3 regions of the Janthinobacterium aestuarii genome follow, and region 3 is predicted to be linked to each of the others. Evidence: predicted binding sites of a transcription regulator. Region 3 holds the regulator's gene; each other region holds the start of a gene.
The links. Region 3 encodes sigma-54, which starts transcription at its own class of promoters, with help from an activator protein. Its sites were predicted from a motif close to TGGCANGNAANCTGCTTT; they were not measured.

Region 1 (3,276 bases), 2.6 Mb from region 3:
CCAGCTACGCGAGCAAGCTGGAAAAAGACAAGCCGTCGCTGACGGGCCTGTTCCTGCACGTGGAATTGGTGCAGCCGCGCAACTCCGTGCCCGGCGGCGGCAAAGGCAACGACGGGCTGGCGCCCGATCCCGGTTTTACGCCTGCGCAATACGAGCGCCTGGCCCTGCTGTACATCGCCGCCAGCGTGCGCAAGGGCACGTGGCTGATCCCCGCCTTCCACGCCGTGCTCGATACGGGCTATGCGAATGGCCATGACGATCCGCAGAACTTTTCGCTGGAGCAATGGGATACAACCCTCGGTCATTTGAGCGCCGTCATGACCGGCGCCGACGCGCCGAATTGAACACCACCTGCACGCCGATTTGGAGGATACTTTAGCTCCCGCCGTTGCACCGCGTGGATGCCGAGCTGTCGATGGAGAGCTGCGATGACCTATGCCTCTGACCAGAAAATGCACGTGCTGGACATGCCCGCGCGTACGCGGCGCATCTTCAGCATGCGCGATGCCGTGCTGACGCAATGGGAACACGAGGTGCGCGCCAAGGTGCGCGGTGCCGATGCCTTGCTGACACCCATCTTGATCAATACCTTGCCCGCCTTCTTCGACAACCTGGCCGAAGCGCTGACGCCAGGCTATCCGCGCGACAATGCCACCAGCAATACCAATGCCCCGGCCGTGCACGGCAACGAACGGGCGCGCATGACCAGCTATGGCCCGGAACAGGTGATCCAGGAATACCAGATCTTCCGCGACTGTTTCGCCGATGCGGCCCTCGACGCGGGCGTGCCGCTGCGGCGCCGCGACTGGAAGGTGATCAATGCCTCGATCGATACGGGCATCCGCGAAGCCATCCTGGAATTTACTGCCATGCATGAAAGCTTCCAGCGGCGCATCGCGGCCGGCCTGTCGCACGACATGCGCAATCCCCTCTCCGTCATGCTCAACAGCGCCCAGCTGCTGCAGCGGCGCGCGCAGCAGTTCGACGTGCCGGCCCTGGCGTCGAAAATCATCGAACACGGCAAGCGCCTCGACGACATGATCCAGGAATTGCTCGATACGCTCAGCTACCACCGGGGGCAAAAGCTGCCGCTGGTCTTGCATCGCTTCGATATCCTGCCGCTGGCGCAGCAGGTGGCCGACAGCGTGAATACGGGCCATCCGGGCAAGTGCCAGGTCACGGGTGCGTCCGTCACCGGCTGGTGGTGCGAAAATTCGCTGCGCCGCGCCCTGGAAAACCTGGTCGGCAACGCCCTCAAGTATGGCGATGACGGCCCCATCAAAATCCACATCAACACCCTGCGCGAACGCATGATACTCACCGTGCACAACACGGGCAGCACCATCGCCCCGGAGCAGACCGAGCGTATCTTCGAATACCTGCGCCGCGAACATCAGGGCAGCGCGCCCGGCTGGGGCATCGGCCTGCCCTTCGTGCAAAACGTGGCGGAAAGCCACGGCGGCAGCGCGCTGGTCGACAGTGCGCCGGAAACAGGCACCACGTTTACCATCGACCTGCCCATCGACTGCCGGCCCTTCGTCACGCCGGACGCTTGAGCTCGCCGCCAACTGCCCCAACACCGGCATTTTCCGCGCAGTAACGCACCAATACGGTGCGGATGACGGTTTTACGCCACAAAAATGGTCATTTTTTACATACTTTCGGGTGCGCGGCACTGGCACGATTTCTGCTGAGCTATAGTCAGACACGGCTCAAGGGAAATCACAACATGGCAAATTTTTTCAATGAAATGACTGCAAATGAAGTGGGTACGGACAGCAAGGTACGTGAACACTATCGTGAATTCAGCAACTGGCTGGAGCAGCAATCCCCCGAGACCATCGCCCGCAAGCGGGCCGAAGCCGACCTGACGTTCCGCCGGGTCGGCATCACGTTCGCCGTCTACGGCGACGATGCCGGCACGGAACGCCTGATTCCGTTCGACACCATCCCGCGCATCATTCCCGCCGCCGAATGGGCACAGATGCAGACGGGCCTGGTGCAGCGCGTGCAAGCCTTGAACATGTTCATCCATGATATTTATCATGAGCAAAACATCATCAAGGCGGGCATCATTCCTGCCGAGCAAATCTACAAGAATGCCCAGTACCGCCCGGAAATGCAGGGTATTTCCGTCGCCTCCGACATTTACGCCCACATCGCCGGCGTCGACATCGTGCGGGCCGGACAGGGCGAATTCTATGTGCTGGAAGACAACCTGCGCGTGCCCTCCGGCGTGTCCTACATGCTGGAAGACCGCAAGATGATGATGCGGCTGTTCCCGGAACTGTTCGCCCGCAACCGCATCGCCCCCGTCGACCATTACCCCGACATGCTGCTCGACAACTTGCGCTCGGTCGCGCCGATGGGCGTCGATGACCCCACGGTCGTCGTCATGACGCCGGGCATGTACAACTCCGCCTATTTCGAACATGCATTCCTGGCCCAGCAGATGGGCGTGGAACTGGTGGAAGGCAAGGATCTGTTCGTCAACGACAACTCGGTGTACATGCGCACGACGCGCGGCCCCAAGCGAGTCGACGTGATCTACCGCCGCGTGGACGACGATTTCCTCGACCCGCTGGCTTTCCGCTCGGACTCGTCGCTGGGCGTGCCGGGCCTGCTGTCCGTCTACCGCGCCGGCCGGGTGACCCTGGCCAACGCGATCGGCACGGGCGTGGCCGACGACAAGTCGATCTACCCGTTCGTGCCCGACATGATCAAGTTTTACCTGTCGCAGGAACCCATACTCAACAACGTGCCCACGTACCAATGCCGCAAGAGCGCCGATTTGTCCTACGTGCTGGCGAACCTGGCGCAACTTGTCGTCAAGGAAGTGCATGGCGCGGGCGGCTACGGCATGCTGGTGGGGCCGGCGTCCAGCCTGGCCCAGATCGAGGATTTCCGCCAGCGCCTGCTGGCCAATCCGGGCGGCTACATCGCCCAGCCGACCCTGGCCCTGTCCGCCTGCCCCACGTATGTCGAGGCCGGCATCGCGCCGCGCCACATCGATTTGCGCCCGTTCGTGCTGTCCGGCAAGACGATTTCCATGGTGCCCGGCGGCCTGACCCGCGTGGCGCTCGGCGAAGGCTCGCTCGTGGTCAACTCCTCGCAAGGGGGCGGCACCAAGGATACCTGGGTACTGGAAGCCACTTCCGCTTTTGCAGGAGAGAAAACATGCTGAGCCGCACCGCAGATCATTTGTTCTGGATGGCCCGCTACACGGAGCGGGCGGAAAACACGGCGCGCATGCTCGACGTTAACATGCAGACCTCG
Region 2 (3,276 bases), 2.7 Mb from region 3:
ACGGTGAATGTTGCGAAGCTTCGACTAAAATCGCGCATTATCTTTTCGCATTGCCTTTATGCCATGTCTACCGACTTTTCCCCCGACTTTTCCATATATCTAGCCAGCAGCACCTACATCGACAGCGACCATCCGGCCGTGCGCGCCAAGGCGGCCGCACTGGCGGCCGGTGCCGTGGGCGACGCGGCCATCGCGGCCCGCTGCTTTGCCTTCGTGCGCGACGAGGTGGCCCACAGCTGGGATTACCAGCGTAATCCCGTCACTTGCCGCGCTTCCGACGTCTTGCAGCATGGAACGGGATACTGTTATGCGAAGAGCCATCTGCTGGCCGCGCTGCTGCGCGCCAACGGCATTCCTGCCGGCCTGTGCTACCAGCGCCTGGCTGTCGGCCAAGTGGGGCCGCCGTTTTGCCTGCATGGCTTGAATGCCGTGTATCTGCAGGAGTTTGGCTGGTACCGCATCGATGCGCGCGGCAACAAACCCGGCGTCGATGCCGCCTTTGTGCCGCCACGCGAGCAGCTGGCCTTTCCCGTGCTGGCGCCAGAGGAGCGCGACTTGCCGGAAATCTGGGCGGAACCGCTGCCGCAGGTGGTGGCGTCGCTGACGCAATACGCCACCGTGCACGACGTGGCGGCGCACCTGCCCGATATCACATTGCTGCCGCTGTAAAAATAATCCAGGAAAGAAATCATGAAAAAAGTGTATGTAGGCCTGATCGGCCTGATGTTGCTGGCCGGTTGCGGCGGCAAGGGCGAGAGCGGCGGGCAGTCGAGCGCCGCGCGTCTCGATGGCAAGGAAAAGGGCAGCGAGTTTCTTGCCTATGAACATAATGTCAGCGTCGATACGCACGAGGCGCAAGTGCGGCCCCTGTATGAAAAAGTGCTTGCCGCCTGCAAGGCCGATACGGAAAACGGCTGCCTGTTGCTCGATTCCAGCCTCGACAGTGGGCGCTATGTGCATGCGCGCATCAGCATGCGCGCCAAGCCGGCCGGCATCAAGAAGCTTGTCGCGCTGGTCGCGGCCGAAGGCGACGTCACCAGCCAGGGCACCAAGGTGGAAGACCTGGGCCGTCCCGTGCTCGACAGCAAGAAACGCCTGGAGATGCTCAAGCAATACCAGGCGCAATTGCAAGACCTGGAAAAGCGCTCGGGCGCAAATGTCGATGCCCTCATCAAGGTGACCAAGGAACTGGCCACTGTGCAAGTGGAGCTGGAGCAGGCGACGGCGGCCGACGCGCTGTTGATGCAGCGCATCGATACGGACTTGCTGAACGTGGCCATCAGCGCGGAAGGCAAGCAATCGTTCTGGACGCCCGTCAAGCGCTCGCTGGGCAATTTCACGGACAACCTGTCGGAAGGCGTGGCCAACGCCATCACGGCCATGGCCTACATCCTGCCGTGGCTGATCGCTTTCGTGCTGCTGTTCCCGCTGGGACGCAAGGGTTGGCGCCGCTTGAGAGGCGTACCGCGCAAGGATTGATGCCGGGATTGTTGCGTCCGGCGCACCGTTTTACGGCAATTTGAAACCTGGCTGCACAGTCCTTGTGCAGCCAGGTTTTTTTTCGTGCGGCGGGAGCCGCGTGCACCATGGCGGACACCTGCTGGCGCTGGCATGCATTCTGCTTTAACAACATCGTATGCCCAGCTCGACCCCCACGAACCCATCACAGGAGTCCCCATGTCACGACGCATCATCCTGAAAGCGGCCGCCGCCGGCGCACTGGCCCTTGCCACCTCCACTTACATGCAGGCAGCCCTGGCCGCCGATACGATCAAGGTAGGCATTTTGCACTCGCTGTCGGGCACCATGGCCATTTCCGAAACGTCGCTGAAAGACGTAGCCTTGATGACGATCGCCGAGATCAATGCCAAAGGTGGCGTGTTGGGCAAGAAGCTGGAAGCCGTCGTCGTCGACCCGGCGTCGAACTGGCCTTTGTTCGCGGAAAAAGCGCGCCAGCTGGTGGCGCAGGACAAGGTCGCCGTCGTGTTTGGCTGCTGGACGTCCGTGTCGCGCAAGTCGGTTTTACCCGTGTTCAAGGAACTCAACAGCCTGCTGTTTTACCCGGTGCAATACGAGGGCGAGGAACTGGAAAAGAATGTGTTTTACACGGGCGCCGCGCCGAACCAGCAGGCGATCCCCGCCGTCGAATACCTGATGAGCAAGGATGGCGGCGGCGCCAAGCGCTTCGTGCTGCTGGGCACGGATTACGTGTATCCGCGCACCACCAACAAGATCCTGCGTGCCTTCCTGAAAAGCAAGGGCGTCAAAGATAGCGATATCAGCGAGGTCTACACGCCGTTCGGCCACGCCGACTATCAAACCATCGTCGCCAACATCAAGAAGTTTTCCACGGGCGGCAAGACAGCCGTTATATCCACCATCAATGGCGATTCGAACGTGCCGTTCTACAAGGAGCTGGGCAATGCGGGCTTGAAAGCCACGGACGTGCCCGTCGTCGCGTTTTCCGTGGGCGAGGAAGAGCTGCGCGGCATCGATACCAAGCCCTTGCTCGGTCACTTGGCGGCGTGGAATTATTTTGAATCCGTCAAGAACCCCGTGAATACGGCCTTCATCAAGCAGTGGAAGGCTTACGCTGTGGCACAAAAACTGCCGAACGCGGGTTCGGTCGTGACGAACGACCCGATGGAAGCGACCTATGTCGGCATCCACATGTGGGCGCAAGCCGTGGAAAAAGCCAAGTCGACGGACACGGACAAGGTGATCGCCGCCATGGCCGGCCAAAGCGTCAAGGCGCCATCGGGCTTCACCCTGACCATGGATGCCACGAACCACCACCTGCACAAGCCCGTGATGATCGGCGAGATCAAGGCCGATGGGCAATTCAATGTCGTGTGGAAAACCAAGGAACCGATCCGCGCCCAGCCTTGGAGCCCGTTTATCAAGGGGAATGAGGGTAAGCAGAAGTTATGAGTTAGCAGCAGAAAGGCCGGGGTCAGACCCGACGGGTCTGACCCCAGATTTCGCTTGGGCTGAAGTAACGATGAGAGGTCTTTCCGCATGCGTCTGCTACGTCGTATTTTGTTATTACTTTGCCTGTTGCCGCTGTCTGCGCAGGCCGCCATTCCCCCCGACCTGCTCAAACCGCTATCCGGCGACGACCCCGACGCCAGAGTCGCTGCCGTCGCCCAGATCGCCGCCCTGGCCACACCCGAGGCCGCCCGTGTGCTGCAAGCCTTGCAGGACGACGCTTTATACGCAACACCCGACGGCAAGGTGTATATCGTCGACGGCGAGCAGGCGTATGACCCTGCACTC
Region 3 (3,276 bases):
GCGCCAGGCCAGCAGGGCAGCGCTCAGGGCGCGCACCATCTCCAGCGACAGGGAATTCAAGGCTTTCGGACGGTCGAGCACGATATGGCCCGTGCGGTTGCGGATGGAGGTCTGGACGAAGTCGCTCATGGCAGGCGTGAAAAAAGTAAAAGTACAAACATTCTAGCGCCTGCGCGGGGAACATTGCGTTCAAAAGGTCCAGGCGCAAAAAAGGGCGCAATGTGCGCCCTTAGTTGATCACAACTGCTGGAAGCGGGTGGCCTTAAACGGCGACGACGGCGTCTTCCTCGGAGTTGTCTGGCAGATGCTTGATCGCCTCTTTACCGTGCCCTTGCACTTTGGTTTTGTATTTCATCACTTGCCTATCGAGCTTGTCGATCAGGGCATCGATCGCGGCATACAGGTCTTGTGCCAGGCTTTCCACGTAGACGGTTTTGCCACTTAAACGCAGGTTGACTTCGGCCTTTTGACGTTTTTCTTTCTCTTTGAGGTTATCCACGGTCAGAATCACGGCGATATCGATAACTTGATCGAAATGACGTTTCACGCGTTCCAGCTTCGTTTGTACGTATTCACGGATGGCTGGTGTCACTTCGAGATGATGTCCGCTGATGGTGAGATTCATACACACTCCTAAAGATGATCGGGTTCGTGCGGTCCATCCTATCCGGCCCGCAGAGGAACCGAAAAAAACTTACAAACACTTACGCAGGCTCACTGGCGGAATTTTCAACGCTTCCCGGTATTTGGCAACAGTACGTCGCGCAATCACCATGCCTTGTTCCCCCAGCATGTCCGCAATCTTACTGTCGGATAAAGGATTTTTAGGGTCTTCTGCTCCTGTCAGTTGCACGATCAATGCCCGTATCGCCGTCGATGACGCTTCGCCCCCCGCTTCGGTGGCGACGTGGCTACCAAAGAAATATTTCAACTCGAACATGCCGTGCGGGGTCAGCATGTACTTTTGAGTTGTTACCCGCGAGATAGTACTCTCGTGTAAACCCAGTGTATCAGCTATTTCACGGAGCACAAGGGGGCGCATGGCAACGGCCCCGTGCGAGAAAAAGTTCTTTTGTCTTTCTACTATTGCCTGTGCCACGCGCAGGATCGTGTCGAAACGCTGGCGCATATTCTTGATCAGCCACTTGGCTTCCTGCAACTGTGCGCCCATGGCGCCCTCGCCCTTGCCCTGCTTGAGCAGGTTGGCGTACATGGCGTTGACGCGCAGGCGCGGCATGACGTCGTTGTTCAGGGTCACTTGCCAGCCATTGCGCGCGCGCTTGACGACGACGTCGGGCACCACGTAATCGGACACGTCCGAGGCGAATACGGCGCCCGGATGCGGATTGCACTGGCGAATCACCGTCTGTGCTTCGCGCAAGTCTTCATCGTCGCAATCGAGGGCTTTTTTCAGCTTGTTGAAATCGCGCTGGGCAAACCAGGCCAGGTGCTTTTCCACGATGACGAGCGCCATGCGCCGCGTCACCATGGCGATGTGCGGCAAGCGCTTGATCTGCAGCGCCAGGCATTCGGATGCATTGCGCGCGCCCACGCCGGGTGGATCGAAACTTTGCAGCAGCGACAAGGCCGTGCGCATCTCGTCGGCGTCGATTTCCAGCTCTTCCGGCAGGCGCGCCAGGATGTCGTCGAGCGACTCTTCCAGGTAGCCATTGTCGTCGAGCGCGTCGATGATCAGCTCGACCAGCGCACGGTCGCGCAACTCAAGCACCGTCACGCGCATCTGCTCCATCAGGTGTTCGCGCAGGGTGCAGTGATGGGCCTCGAGTTGCGGGCGGGAATCTTCGTCGTCGGGCGCCTTGCCCCGGCTCGCCTCGCTCCAGTCGCTGTCGCCGCCATCCGCCGCGGCCGGGCCTTCGCCCGCCTCGCCGTCAAAGGTTTCCGCTTCGGCCGGCGCCGCGGGTGCCTCCTGGCCTGGCGGCTGGGGCGGCGCTTCGGCCGGCGCGGCCGTGGAGCTCAAGGCCCCGTCGGACAGCAGGCGCAGCGAACGGTCGAGCGGATCGTCGAGGCGCTCGAGCAGGGGATTGTCCGTCAGCAGTTGCTCGAGTTCCTGGTGCAATTCCAGCGTAGACAATTGCAACAGGCGTATCGATTGCTGCAACTGCGGCGTCAGTGCCAGGTGCTGCGAAGTGCGCAGCTGCAATGATTGTTTCATTGGCTTACATGCGGAAGTGTTCGCCCAGATAGACCCGGCGTACCGACTCGTTCGCGATGATGTCGTCGGGGCGTCCCGACGCCAGTACCGAGCCCTGGTTGATGATGTAGGCACGGTCGCAAATACCCAGCGTCTCGCGCACATTATGATCGGTGATCAGCACGCCGATATTGCGCTCCTTCAAGAAGCGCACGATGCGCTGGATCTCGATCACGGCGATCGGATCGACGCCGGCGAACGGCTCGTCGAGCAGCACGAAACGGGGATCGGTGGCCAGCGCGCGGGCGATTTCCACGCGGCGGCGCTCGCCGCCCGACAGGGACAAGGCCTGGTTCTCGCGCAGCTTTTCAATCTGCAAATCGGCCAGCAGCTTATCCAGGCGCTCCTCGATCTCGGCCTTCTTCAAAGGACGGCCTTCGACGGTCTGGATTTCCAGCACGGCGCGGATATTGTCTTCCACCGTCAGCTTGCGGAAGACGGACGCTTCCTGCGGCAGATAGGACAAGCCCATCTGCGCGCGGCGGTGGATCGGCAGGCTGGAAATGTCCACGCCGCTGATATCGATGCTGCCGCCGTCCGACGGCACCAGGCCGACGATCATGTAGAACGAGGTGGTCTTGCCGGCGCCGTTCGGGCCCAGCAAACCCACCACTTCGCCGCATTCGACTTGCAGCGAGACATCATGCACGACTTGCCGCTTGCCATAGGTTTTTTGCAGACCGCGAACGATCAGGGTGCTGCCGCAACGAGTATTGTCCATTATTTCTTTCCTGGCGCAGGCGTTGCCGGCGCTTTCTCCGCTTCAGGCGCCTTAGTCTTCGGCTGGATCACCATGCGCACGCTGCCGCCATCGGAAGTGCTGGTGCCGCTGTCGGAATTTTCCATCTTGAATACTTCCTTGCGGCTGTCATACGAGATGAAGGCGCCATTGGCCACGTCCGTCACTTTCGTGCCTTCCAGGCGCGTCAGCTTGGCCTTGGAAAACAGTTTCACCACTTCCGTCTTGTTGTCGTATTCCACGCGCTCCGCTTCGCCTTCGACCCACAGGTCGCCCGCGCCATCGCGTTTCTGGCGGAACGTGGCCAGCTTGCCGGGATCGGCCC

Region 1: the regulator sigma-54 is predicted to act here: its motif matches at 1,677-1,694, upstream of OPV09_RS15375 (circularly permuted type 2 ATP-grasp protein).
Region 2: the regulator sigma-54 is predicted to act here: its motif matches at 1,608-1,625, upstream of urtA (urea ABC transporter substrate-binding protein).

The regions. Positions count from the first base shown of each region.
Region 1 is NZ_CP142523.1:3,473,977-3,477,252, reverse strand. Features, by position in the region: gene OPV09_RS15385 (hypothetical protein) at 1-344, shown strand, start outside; gene OPV09_RS15380 (HAMP domain-containing sensor histidine kinase) at 429-1,556, shown strand; gene OPV09_RS15375 (circularly permuted type 2 ATP-grasp protein) at 1,730-3,184, shown strand; gene OPV09_RS15370 (alpha-E domain-containing protein) at 3,178-3,276, shown strand, end outside.
Region 2 is NZ_CP142523.1:4,455,703-4,458,978, reverse strand. Features, by position in the region: gene OPV09_RS20000 (transglutaminase family protein) at 64-669, shown strand; gene OPV09_RS19995 (DUF4349 domain-containing protein) at 691-1,479, shown strand; gene urtA (urea ABC transporter substrate-binding protein) at 1,678-2,931, shown strand; gene urtB (urea ABC transporter permease subunit UrtB) at 3,019-3,276, shown strand, end outside.
Region 3 is NZ_CP142523.1:866,578-869,853, reverse strand. Features, by position in the region: gene OPV09_RS03900 (enoyl-CoA hydratase/isomerase family protein) at 1-129, opposite strand, end outside; gene hpf (ribosome hibernation-promoting factor, HPF/YfiA family) at 263-625, opposite strand; gene OPV09_RS03890 (RNA polymerase factor sigma-54) at 695-2,173, opposite strand; gene lptB (LPS export ABC transporter ATP-binding protein) at 2,178-2,933, opposite strand; gene lptA (lipopolysaccharide transport periplasmic protein LptA) at 2,933-3,276, opposite strand, start outside.